3 regions of the Micromonospora xinjiangensis genome follow, and region 1 is predicted to be linked to each of the others. Evidence: riboswitches for the same ligand, from Rfam matches in the RefSeq annotation. Region 1 holds a riboswitch; each other region holds the start of a gene.
What was found. A riboswitch is a leader RNA that binds a small molecule or an ion and turns the genes downstream of it on or off. The one in region 1 is predicted to bind cyclic di-AMP.
Positions count from the first base shown of each region.

Region 2: it holds a riboswitch for cyclic di-AMP, as region 1 does, so the genes downstream of both, SM573_RS29075 (C39 family peptidase) here and SM573_RS16455 (transglycosylase family protein) in region 1, are expected to answer to the same signal.
Region 3: it holds a riboswitch for cyclic di-AMP, as region 1 does, so the genes downstream of both, SM573_RS13110 (C40 family peptidase) here and SM573_RS16455 (transglycosylase family protein) in region 1, are expected to answer to the same signal.

Region 1 covers NZ_JAXCFO010000004.1:221,703-225,832, reverse strand. Annotated here, with positions in the region: gene SM573_RS16460 (pentapeptide repeat-containing protein) at 1-658, opposite strand, end outside; gene SM573_RS16455 (transglycosylase family protein) at 769-1,437, opposite strand; cyclic di-AMP (ydaO/yuaA leader) riboswitch at 1,436-1,622, opposite strand; gene SM573_RS16450 (methyltransferase) at 1,805-2,821, shown strand; gene SM573_RS16445 (hypothetical protein) at 3,130-3,471, shown strand; gene SM573_RS16440 (N-acetyltransferase) at 3,757-4,130, shown strand, end outside.
Region 2 covers NZ_JAXCFO010000012.1:139,255-143,384, forward strand. Annotated here, with positions in the region: gene SM573_RS29065 (CDP-glycerol glycerophosphotransferase family protein) at 1-438, shown strand, start outside; gene SM573_RS29070 (alpha/beta fold hydrolase) at 450-1,196, opposite strand; gene SM573_RS29075 (C39 family peptidase) at 1,317-2,156, opposite strand; cyclic di-AMP (ydaO/yuaA leader) riboswitch at 2,393-2,535, opposite strand; gene SM573_RS29080 (hypothetical protein) at 2,935-3,708, opposite strand; gene SM573_RS29085 (hypothetical protein) at 3,831-4,130, opposite strand, start outside.
Region 3 covers NZ_JAXCFO010000003.1:270,017-274,146, forward strand. Annotated here, with positions in the region: gene SM573_RS13105 (N-acetylmuramoyl-L-alanine amidase) at 1-1,206, opposite strand, end outside; cyclic di-AMP (ydaO/yuaA leader) riboswitch at 1,463-1,599, shown strand; gene SM573_RS13110 (C40 family peptidase) at 1,612-2,652, shown strand; gene dcd (dCTP deaminase) at 2,711-3,289, opposite strand; gene SM573_RS13120 (pyridoxamine 5'-phosphate oxidase family protein) at 3,389-3,952, shown strand; gene SM573_RS13125 (zinc metalloprotease) at 4,026-4,130, opposite strand, start outside.

The DNA.
Region 1 (4,130 bases):
CCTGGCGCACGGTGAGGTCGAGGGCGCCGACGGTCAACCGCGTGAGGTCCGGAAGCTGATCCTCGCCGAGGACCACACCGCGCAGGTTGTCCAGGGGCGTCCTGAGCCCGTAAAGGCGATTGCCCCGCAGGTCGGCGCCGGTGAGTTGGCAGGAGCGCAGGTCCAGGCCGGTCAGGTCGCAGGAGCGCAGCGCGATGCCCGGCAGGCGGCAGGTCGACCAGGTGGCGTCCGCGAGGGTGCAGTCGGTGAGGGCGACCGAGCCGGCGGCGGTGACGCGCTGGAAGGTGGCGTAGTCGAACCGGCAGCCGTCGAACAGGACGTCCTTCAGGCGTACGTCGGTGAGTTCCGCGCCGGTGAACCGGGAGCCGGTGATCACACAGCGCTCGATGGTGACACCGGTCAGCGCGCCGCCGGAGAAATCGGTGCGGGCAATCTCGCAGCCGTGCAGGCCGCCGGTCTCCCAGGTGGCCCCGCTGAGGTCCGCACCGGCGATGCGACTGCTGCGGACGCGGACACCCTCCAGTCGCGCACCGGGTCGGGACGCGCCCTCGACGAGGGCCTCGGTGAGCCCGTCGGTCAGTTCGGTCACGCTGTCGAGGTCGTCGGGGTGGAGGTCCGGCAGCAGGAGCCGCACGTCGCCGATCGTGGTGGTGCGCACGTGTGCTCAACCTGCCGGGACGCGGGCTGGGCACGCCGCCCGGCGGCGCGGACCCGGCCGTGCCGGGGACTCGCGGGATCGCGGGCCCCCGGCCGTCGCGGTCGAGCCGATCAGAGGCTGAGGCGCTGACCGGGGAAGATCAGGCCGGGGTCGTCGCCGACCACGCGCTCGTTCCGCTCGTACAGGGCGTGCCAGCCACCGGCCACGTGGCGCGCCTCGGCGATCTGCGAGAGGGTGTCGCCCGGCTGGACCACGTACGTGTGGCCGGTCGCGGCGGGCCGCTCACCACGGGTGGTCGACTTCTCGCCGCCGCTGGAGCGCTCCGGCTCGGGCGACGGCTTCGACGTCGACCTCGCGGTGGACTTCGACGACTTCGAGGTGGACTTGGACGACTTCGAGGTGGACTTCGAGGACGTCGCGCCGGCCTTCTTGCCGCAGGTCGGCCAGGCACCGATGCCCTGGCCGTCGAGCACCTTCTCGGCGATCGCGATCTGCTCGCCACGGGTGGCGAGGTCGGCGCGGGCGGCGTACTTCTTGCCGCCGTAACCCGCCCAGGTGCTCTGGGAGAACTGCAGGCCACCGTAGTAACCGTTGCCGGTGTTGATGTGCCAGTTGCCGCCGGACTCGCACTGGGCGATGGCGTCCCAGTTGACCGCGGCCTGGGCGGGCGCCGCGCCGAAGAGTGCGACGGCGCCGGTGACCGCGCCTGCGGCCAGCGTGCCGACGGCGGCGCGACGGGCGGTCACGGCCCGGTGACGGGCGTTGTACGAAGATGACATGGATTTCCTCCACGCCGGCGAGGTGAGCTGTCGGGTTCGGGCTGAGGAGCCCGGCCGCGGATGGGCGGCTTCACCCCGAGGCGCCCGGCACGGGAGGCCGGTGGCGCCGAGGAACGGTGGGTCCCCCGCTCCTGCCTGAATCACGAGTGCCGACGACCGGCGGCAGGATTTGGCGTTACCGGTCGCGGTGTCCACGTTGGCGAACCCGATCGACGTTAGGCACCGTTCAGGTCGATCGCCCACTGCCTGTGAAGTTGTTCACCGGTCCACACGGGAGCGCCGTTTCTCCAGTTGCGGGCCCGCGGGAGGTGTGCTGCGGCCGCCGCGGCGCACCCACCGGGCCGCCCATCCATGATCTTATGTATCGATGCTCAGTCCCACTCCTCTCATGCGTCTCGTCGCCGGCGTCTGGGGTTTCAAGACCCTCGCGGTCGGCGTGGAGCTCGGCCTGTTCACCCGACTCGCGGGCGGACGGACCATCACCGTCGACGAGGCCGCGGCCGAGTTCGGGCTGGCCGAGCGCCCGGCCGACATGCTGCTGGCCGCCTGCGCCTCGCTCGGCCTGCTGCGCAGGGCCGGCGACGGATACCGCAACTCCGAACTGGCCGAGCAGTTCCTGGTCGAGGGTCGCCCGTACTACTTCGGGGGGCAGGTCAGATACTCCGACCTGCGCACGTACCTGCCGTGGCACCGCATCGCCGACGCGCTGCGCACCGACCGGCCGCTCACCTGGGACCCGGCCACCCAGCAGTCGATGTTCGACACGAGCGATCCCGAAATGATCGCCCAGTTCTGGGACGCCATGTACTCCACCTCCAGCTTCACCGCGCGCGCCCTCGCCGAGGCGTACGACTTCGGCCCGTACCGTCGGCTGCTGGACGTGGGCGGCGGCGCCGCGGCGTTCCCGATCGAGCTCTGCCGCCGCCTGCCGGACCTGCGGGCGACCGTCCTGGACCTGCCGCACGTCTGCCTCCGCGCCGAGGAGCAGATCTCGGCCGCCGGCCTGACCGGTCGGATCGAGGCGCTGCCCGGCGACTTCCTCGCCGACCCGGCGCTGCCGGAGGGTCACGACGTGATCCTGTTGAGCATGATCCTGCACGACTGGGACGAGCCCACCAACCGGGCGCTGCTGGCCCGGTGCCACGCGGCGCTTCCACCCGGCGGTGCGCTGGTCGTCTGCGAACTGCTGTTGAACGACGAGCGCACCGGCCCGCCGGAGGCCGCGCTGATGGGCATGAACATGCTCGTCGAGACCGAGGGCGGCAGGAACTACTCCGCGGCCGAGTACGCCGCCTGGCTCACCGACGCCGGGTTCGTCGACGTCCGTACGGTGCCCTTCGACGCGCCGGGCGCCAACGGGGCGGTGATCGGTCACCGCGCCTGACCGGCCTCCAGCAGGCGGCCCGTGGGCGCCACCCATCCCCGGCCGCGCGCAGTGCCGTCGCAGGCACACCGCCGCACCCCGCCGTCACCGTGCGCCGCGTGACGGGTGACGGATGGTGATAGTGGCCGGTCAACCAGCCTGTCGCGGCGTGATGACTGCGACATGACGACCAGCATGCCTGGAGGACGTCAGGGGGGTCGGCGAGAATCCGGGCGGAGACCACGGCAGAAGTGCCGCCCCAGTCGTGGTTTACCGGGGGGACGCAGTGGTGAAGGTAGGGCGGCACACGAATCCCAGGGGGGACGACCATGTCCGAGACAAGCCGTAGCGATGCCGTCACAGACCGCCCCGAGGGGGTGAGTGACCCGCTGCTGTGGAAGCTCGCCCTCGAGGTGGCCGACGCGCACGAACCCGACGGCGAGGGCGGCTGCCGCAACCTGCTCTGCGCGGGCGAGGCGTGGCCGTGCACGGCGTGGAACAACGCGCAACGCGCGTTGCGGGCGGCCCAGGGCGAGGGCGCGGAGGAGCCGACCACCCCGTTCGCTCGGGATGCCGCCGCCGGCTGGGCCGGCGCCTCGGTGGTGCCCGCGGCGCGCCGCGGCACGACCGCCCACGTACGGGGGGCGGAGACGAGCGCCTCCGCGGCGTAACGGCGGGGCGTCGGCGCGCCTCGGACACCGGGGCTACCTCCCGACCGGGCGCACCGGGCAGCCCCGGGGCGCCGCCGCCGATGACCGGTGACGCAGGAGCTGAGCGGCGCCGGCCAGCGCGGCGGCCCCCGGGTGACCGGCGGGCGGCGCCAGGGCAGCCGCTCGGCCGGTGCGCGACGAGGGCTCCGACCCGGCGACCCGGGCGAGGGGCCGCTACGGCGGCGGTACGGGGGCCACCGGCGAATTGGGGGTGCGCGGCGGCCTACCGTCCTCTACGGTGCCGCGGTGACCCTCGACATCGTGAGCCTCGCGGACCGCCCGGATTTCGCCCCGCTGCTGGACGAGGACTTCGAGGGGGCATGGCCGCAGTTCATGCTCTGGGATCCGATGGGCTCGGTGTACTACAGCGTCGCCCACGACCTGTACCCGGAGTTCGTGTTCGTCGCCGTCGACCCGGCCGACCCGGGACGCGCCGTCGCCCGCGCGTACGCCGTGCCGTTGCGCTGGACCGAGCCGGAACTGCCCGACGGCGGCTGGGACCGGGTGATCCAGCGGGCGACCATCAACCGTCTCTCCGGCGCCGAGACCAACCTCGTCTCGGCGTTGGAGATCTGCATTCGGCCCGACCGGCGCGGCACCGGGCTGTCCGCGCTGATGCT
Region 2 (4,130 bases), on a different contig from region 1:
CAGCATCTCTGGGGTGCCGCGGCCGGCCGCGAGCTGAGCCTCGTGGAGTGCGTGAACCGGTCCGACGCGCTGGTCTCCGACGTCTCCGGGGTGATCTCGGACTACCTCTACTCGGGCAAGCCGTTCGCGGTGACCGACATGGGCGCCGACGGCGACGCGTTCACCGACCGGTTCCCGCTGGCCGCCGCGGGCTACGTGCTGCGGCGGGACATGGCCAACCTCGACGAGGTGCTGGACCAACTGCTCGGTGCCGACACGTTGGCCGCCCAGCGCTGGGCCACCCGCCGGCGCTACCTGGGCGACTTCCCGGCCGACTCGTACGCCGAGGCGTTCCTGGAGGCCGCCCGGCGGGAGCTGGGGGCCGGCTGGAGCCCGCACGCGCCGCGGATCGGGCGGCCCGTGGAGTCGGACCCGGCGCCCCTGTCCCCCACCGCCTGACCGGTCCGGTCTCAGCGGTACGGTTCGACCAGCGCCAGCACCGCCTCCGGGTCCTCGACGTGCGCGTTGTGCCCGAGCCCGGGCAGCGTCCGCACCGGCACCCCGAGACGCGCGAGCTGCTCGTCGGTGACCATCGGGTCGTGCTCGCCGCGCGCCAGCAGGACCGGCACGTCGGTGGCGGCCAGCAGCGACGGCAGATCCGGCTCGCCCACGGCGAACGCGCCCGGGTCCATGGCCAGTCGCCAGCGCCCGTCAACCTCGCGCAGCCCGGCCGCGACCGCCGGATGGTCCGCGTCGAGCAGCCCGGCCAGGCCGGAGACCCGCAGGTAACGCTGGGCCGCCTCGTCGCGGCCGGCGAACCACGCGACGGGTCGCGCGGCCAGCTCGCGCGTCTTCGCCAGCTCGGCCGGCGACCAGACCGCCTTGATGCCGAGACCCACGACCGCCACCACGGGAAGCCCGGCGCCACGCGCGGCGAGGGTCAGCCCGACCACTCCGCCGAGCGAGTGCCCCAGCACGACCAGCCGGTCGGTCGGCGTGAGCGCGGCGGCCACCCGCTCGGCCAGCGCGGTGAACGAGTACGCCGGCAGCGACGGCGACGAGCCGTGCCCGGCCAGGTCCGGCGCGAGCCAGCGTCCGCCCCACCGGCGCCGCAGCAGGGGCGCCCAGGGCTGCCAGACGGCGCCGGTGGCGCCCATCCCGTGCAGCAGCAGGAGAAGCGGCTCGCCCGCCGTGGGGGCAGGGGTGTCGTCGACCATGGTCGGCAGTGTGCCACCGGCGCGGTACGCGGGCGAGTGGTGAACATCCGACAGCCGGCGATGGACGACGTCGGGCGCCGGCCCCCGTCGGGGTGCCGGCGCCCGAGGTGAGCGCGGTGGTCAGGCGGAGTAGCCGCGCGTGGTCATCCAGTTCGCGAGGTCGATGGTGGTGATCCAGTACGACGGCACCGCCGGGTTCGCCGAGTCGGCGATCTTGACCGTGCGGCCCTGGTCCCGGTAGCCCACCACGGCGATGTAGTGCCCGCCGGGGAACGAGTGCCAGCCGCCGTCGACGTCGACCGCGTCACCGGCGATGTTCGCGACCACGCCGCGCCCGTCGGTCACGGCCTTGACCACGTCAGCCTGGAGCTGGTCCATCTGTGCCGGGCTGGGCGCGGTCGGGAACATCCGGGTCCGGTAGGGGTTGCCCTTGACGACCGCGTTCAGCACCCGGGTGGTGTCCTCGGCCGAGTTGGTGCCCATCTCGGTGGTGCCCAGCTGCGCGGCCAGATCGTCCTGGCTGCGCTCGATGCCGGCCGCGCTCAGCGCGTTCCGCGTGGCGGCGGGCCCGCAGTAGTAGTAGGTGGTCTGCGCCTGGTAGTCGTAGTCGAGCACCTTGCTCGCCGGCGGCTTGGGCGGCGACGGCTTGCGGGTCAGGTCCGGGTCAGCGGCCTTCTTCTTCGCCTCGGGCGAGGCGCTCGGCGAGGCGGGAGCGCTGGTCGCGGGGGCGCTGTCGGCCGGGGTCGCGATCCGCGCCTCGCCCCGCGAGGCGGCGCTGACGTCGCTGCGCAGCTCCGCGACCGCGGTAGAGGCGCCCTGCGCGGCGGGCGCGTCGTCGGCGGTGCCGATCAGCGCGCCGGTGGTGGTCGCCAGCACCAGCGCGGCGGCCGAGGCGGCGGCGACCTGGTACGGGCGTTGGGTGGCCAGTCGACGGAGCTGACGCTTCAGGGTGTGCTTCACAGTTCCTCCACGGATCGGGGGGTGAGCGATCGCGCCGACCGGAATCGGGTGTGCGTCATCGCGCGGACCGTGCCGTCCGCGGCTGTGGGATCGCTCAGGGAAACGCCCGGTGGGCCGGGCGGGACATCGCGGGTGCCGGGATCAGAGCGCCGCTACGGAGCGGCTGGGCGTGGGCACCGCGGTGCCGTGGAGGGTCGGCGAGGGCCGAGGGGTGGGTTCGTGCTGCACGAGGATGGAACTCCTTCCGACACCGCCTACCGGGTTAGCTGACGGATTCGGGCGGGAAGATCGCCCTACCGCGGGCCGTGGCTCGCGGATTCACCCCGGACGTGCAAGTGGGTCCCCGGCTCGTGAAATCACGATTAGGCAGGTCGGCGCGGCGTCGCCTCTTGCGATCGGTTACCGCACCGGACGGGCCGACAGTACTGGTCGGCGTGGAGCCTGCCAACCCCGTCCCACCTGCTTAAACCTGGTCGCGGGCACAATTTTTCCGGGCGTGGGGACGCTGACGTGACTCAATGGGACGAGCGGTTTCGTCGGCGCCCGAGGGGCGGTACGGGACAGGCCGGCGGGAACCGTGCGGGAAGCCGGGGACAATTGCGCCCGGCTGAGCCGTGCTGACCGTTTTCGGAGACATGTGACGGGGCTCACTCGGCAAAAATCGGTCTTATCACTCAAACCGGGTGAATGGTCATCGGATCTGCCGGGTGCCCGATCGGCGTGCGTCGACCGGCGTCGCCGACGGCCCCGATCCGGCGGTCGTCCTCGCCGCCCGGTGTCAGCCGACGCGGGCGGGGCGCCAGCGGGCCGTGGACGGGGGCGCCGAGACGGCGGGGGCCACGGCCGGTGCCGACATCCGGGCCGGGTGCAGCCGCGCCGCCGCCGCATACGCCTCGGCGGCGAGGGCCCGGGCCGCCTCGGCGGCGAGGTCGGCGCCCCGCCAGGCGGACCGCTCCCGCTCCTGCGCGGCCCGGTAGTCGGCCAGCCGGCTGTCGCGGACCACCCGGGCCAGCCGCACCTCCTGCTCCACCGGATGCAGCCGGGGATCCCACCCGTCGCGGTGCCCGAACACCTCACCGAGCTGGCGAAGGCTCAGCTCGCCCCGCCAGTGCGCCGCCGTGGCCGCGCGGTGCAGGTACCGCTCCCGCGCCGCGTACTCGGCCGGCGTGTGGGGCGTACGCGGTGTGGGCAGGGCACCCGCGCCGGCGAAACGGCGGGCGACCGTCTCCGCCTCGTCGTACGCGGCCCAGGCCCGCTCCAGCTCCGTCTGGGCGGTCAGCCACTCGGCGCGTCGCCGGCGGGCGGTCTGCGCCGCGCCGGAGGCGGCCACGGCCACCTCCTCGGCGTACCGGCGCAGGTCGGCCGCCTCGGCCACGGCCAGCTCACGGTCGGTCGCCGCCGCGGGGACCGACGGGTCGCCCTCCGGCCGGTCGCGCTCGGGACGGGCGACCAGCACGGTGAGCACGATCAGGGCCAGCACCAGCAGGGCGGACCAGATGGCGGCGGCCTGCGGCACCTCGATGAGGAACTGGTAGAGGACGGTCTTCTCCATGTCGCTACCTCGGGAAGAGCGGATGCGCTGGCAGGGCGGGCGTACGACAGTCGCGCGGCGGGTGGGCCGGGCGGTCGTCAGAGGGCGGGTCGGAGCGACGGCGGAGGGCCGGCGCCCGGAACTCAGACGCCCGGCGGGGCCCGCGACGCCCGGACCGGCGCCACGGCCGTGTGCGGCACCCGGGCCCGGACGCCCGGCTCGGCGGGACCCGCGCGCACCAGCGCCGGCAGTGCGAGATCGGCGGCGACCGCCACCGTCTCGTGCGGCGCCTGACCCGGCACGCGCTCGGCGGCCGCTGGCGCCGCGTCGGCCGCGCGGTGCGGACCGACCACCTCGGCGCCCGGCGCCCCGAACGCGGCGAGCGACGGCGTGTCGATCGTCTTCCCGGCCCTCGCCGGCTCGTCTCCGTGCGACGCGGCGCC
Region 3 (4,130 bases), on a different contig from region 1:
GTCGTGGCCGATGATGTGCTGGCGGTCCAGTGGAATGTGGAACTTGTGGGCCAGGTACCGGACCAGCTTCGCCGAGGTGCGGTACATCGCCTCGGTGTACCAGGTGCCGTGACCGGCGAAGCCCTCGTGCTCGATGCCGATCGACTTGGCGTTGACGTACCAGTTGCCGGCCTGCCAGCCGACGTCCTTGGCCTTGACGTGCTGGGCCACGTGGCCGTCCACCGAGCGCAGCGTGTAGTGCCAGCCCAGGTAGTCCGCTCGCTTCACCAGGTCGACGCTCGGGCCGTAGTACCCCTCGGTGTCGTGGATGACGATGTACTCGATCTTCTGCTGGGCCGGTCGGTTACCCAGGTCGTGGTTGCCGTAGTCGCCGGCGCCCGGGCCGTACTGCTCGTACGGGGCCGGGATCCACTCGCAGCCGAGGCCGACGGGGCACTCCAGCCCGTCGGGCCGCTCCGCCCGGCGCAGCCCGAGCCGGTGCAGGGTGTCCGCCCGCACCGTCACCGCCTGGGCGGCGAGGGTGACCTGGTGACCGTCGTCGGTCCGACGGCTCGCGCCCGCGCGGATCTGGTCGTACACCTCGTCGGCGAAGGCGGTGGCGGTCGCCTCGGTGTCGGCGCCCGAGTAGCGGGCCACCGCGCCGTACCAGGCCCCCGCGTCGGTTCCGGTGCCGACCGGGCCGCCCAGCTCCCTCTGGTACGCGGCGAGCAGCGCGGCGCCCCCTCGGATGTTGGTGGCCGGGTCGGCGCGCAGCGCCTCGACCGGCGCCCCGGTGAGCGCGGCGGCGGCCTGGAGCGTCTGCAGCGCGGCGGCGGGCGCCCTGTCGGCCCCCGCGGCTCCCGCCGGTGCGTCCACGGTCATCGGGCGGGACGTGTCCCCGCGCGGGTCCTCTCCCTCGTCGACGTGGAAGCCGGAGGGCAGGCTCGCGACGTGGGCCGCGTCGGTGAGGTGCAGCGGGCCGTAGCCGCCGCTGGTGCTCGGCGTGCCGGCGTGGGTGTCCCATCTGGACTCCAGGTACGAGACGCCGAGCAGGACGCTCTCCGGCACGCCGTACTCCGCCGCCGCGGCGGCGTACTGCTGCTGTCGGTCACCGCCCGACGGGGCGCCGGCGAGCGGGGCGGCGCCGGCCGGAACGCCGGCGAGGGGCACGGCCACGGTGGCGGCGACCAGCGCGGTGGCGAGCAGGCCACGCCTGCCCCTGGACATGGTGGGAAGGTGCATCGAACCCCCAGGAATGGACGGGTCAGGTATTTGTCACCTTCACTCCGTCACCGCACCGGGGTCAATACCTTTCCGTCGTCGGACCGAATTCGAAGAAAACTTTCGACATCGCACCGGCCGTCCGCCGACGTGGTGGCGAGCACGGAGTGTCACGGCGCGAAGGGTTGCGGATCAATAACGGGGCTCTCTAGTCTGGTCAATCGTCGGCCCGGTAGCAGGTCCGTCCAACCCGGGCGGTAACGGTCCGACACCGCCGAGTCGCTCGACGAGCGAGCCGGGGACCCAGGTTCCCGGGGTGAATCCGCAGCCAATGCGGTAGGGCGCCTCCCTTCCCGCCCGAACCCGTCAGCTAACCCGGTAGGCGGTCAGGAAGAAGGAGTACGGAGCCCGGTGGCCCACCATGCCCCGCGGCCGCCGTCGATCGGGCCGGTGACCGCCGGCCCCTCGACGGACGCGCCGCGTTCCCGCTGGTCCCGCTTCACCACCGCCCTCGCCGCCCTCGTCGGCGTTGCCGTCATCCTGACCGGCAGCGCGACAGCGGCCCACGCCGACCCGTCGATCGCCGAGATCGAGCGCCAGATCGACGAGGACTGGAACAAGCTCGAGCCCGTCATCGAGCAGCACAACGCCACCCGCCAGGCGCTCGCCGCCAAGCGCACGCAGGCCGACGCGTTGGCCGACCGGATCAAGCCCCTGCAACTCCAGGTCGACCAGGCTATGAACGAGGTCGGCGCGCTCGCGGTACGGGCGTACAAGGGCGAGGACGTCTCCACCGTCAACGCCGTGCTGGGCAGCCGTAGCCCCGGCGAGCTGGTCGGCCAACTGGAGCTGCTCGACCGGTTCGCCCACAGCCGGCAGCAGGGTGTGCGGCAGGTGGCCGACCTGCGCGACGAGTTGATGCGCCAGAAGGCCCCGCTCGACGCCCTGGTCGCCCAGCTGACCCGGGCCGAGGCCCAGTTGGCGGCGAAGAAGAAGCAGATCAACGCCGAGATCGACCGGCTGCAGAAGCTGCGGATCAAGGTGTACGGCAACGGTGGCGGCGGCCCGCTGCGGCCCGCCCCGTGCCCGGCCACCTACCCGGGCGGGCCGGCCGGAGTGGCGGTCAAGTTCGCCTGCGCGCAGATCGGCAAGCCGTACGTCTGGGGCGCCGAGGGCCCCGACGCGTACGACTGCTCGGGCCTGGTGCTCGCGGCCTGGGCCAAGGCCGGTGTCGCCCTGCCCCACAACGCGGCCCAGCAGCGGCGGGTGACGAAGACGGTGAGCCGGGCGGACCTACGCCCCGGTGACCTCGTCTTCTACTACAGCGACCTGCACCACGTGGGCATGTACGTCGGCGGCGGCTGGGTGGTCCACGCCTCGCAGGCCGGGGTGCCGATCAAGATGAAGAAGGTCGACGACGGCCCCATCCACAGCTTCGGCCGGCCGGGCTGACGCGTACGCCGAGAAGGGGGCCCGCTCCGACCCCGGAGCGGGCCCCCTTCTCGTGGTGTCAGCGGGTCGGCCAGGTGCGCCAGTTCTGCCAGGACCGGCTCGGGGTCGGGCCGCGCTGCCCCTGGTAGCGCGAGCCGTAGACCGCCGAACCGTAGGGGTGCTCGGCCGGCGAGGAGAGCCGGAAGATGCAGAGCTGCCCGATCTTCATGCCCGGCCAGAGCGTGATGGGCAGGTTGGCCACGTTCGACAGCTCCAGCGTCACGTGGCCGGAGAAGCCGGGGTCGATGAAGCCCGCGGTGGAGTGGGTGAGCAGGCCGAGCCGGCCGAGGCTCGACTTCCCCTCCAGCCGCCCGGCCAGCTGGTCGCCGAGCGAGATCACCTCGAGCGTCGAGGCGAGCACGAACTCGCCGGGGTGCAGCACGAACGGCTCTCCGTCGGGGACCTCGACCACGGAGGTCAGGTCGTCCTGCTGCCGGGCCGGGTCGATGTGCGTGTAGAGGTGGTTGTTGAAGACCCGGAAGAGCCGATCGAGACGGACGTCGATGCTGGACGGCTGGACCAGGGTGGGCTCGAACGGCTCCAGCCCGAGCGTGCCGGCCTTGATCTCGGTGACCAGGTCGCGGTCGGAGAGCAGCATCGCACCACCATAGCGAGGCTTCCTCGAAGGTCCCCATCCGGTGCGGGTGACCAGCGCGTCGCGGTCGCTCCTCGTACATTTGTTCGATAGAATGCCCACATGGCTTCCTGGTCCGAATTCGCCGCTGACGAGCCCCGGCTCGCCGACGGGATCCGCGTTCTCATGCAGCAGTACGGTCCGGGCTTCGGCTATCTGGCCACGGTCCGTGCCGACGGCGGGCCCCGGGTGCACCCGGTGTCACCGGTGATCACCGACGAGGGTCTCTTCTGCTTCATCATCGACTCGCCCAAGCGGCGTGACCTGGAGCGCGACGGCCGCTACGCGCTGCACTCCTTCCCGCCGGAGGAGAGCGACGACGAGGCGTACGTCGCCGGCCACGCCCGCCCGGTCACGGACCGGGCCCGGGTGGCCCGGCTGGCGGCCAGCGCCGGCGCCGCACCCCAGGTCGACTGGCGGCTGTTCGAGTTCACCGTCGACGTGGCCATGCTCGCCCGGCGCGACTCGGGCAGTGCCGGCGGTCCCGGCGAGGGGCGGGGGCGTCCGGCCGTGCAGGTCTGGCTCGACCCCCGGGCCTCCGACCGTCCGGCCGATCACGCGCCGGTCGTCCCGCAGACCCGACCCGCCCGCCGCGAGCGTCGCGACACCCAGCGCTCGGCCGCCTGACCGCGTCCTGGGGAGGAAGACACCGGTGCCGGCCCCGTCGTGACGGGGCCGGCACCGGTGGTACGCCGCGACGTCAGGCCGCGCGGTAGGCGTTCCACGCGGTCAGCATCCGGCTCGCCTGCCCAGGGGTGAACTGGTACATGCACGAGTCGTAGCTGTAGTCCATGAAGTTGGTGAT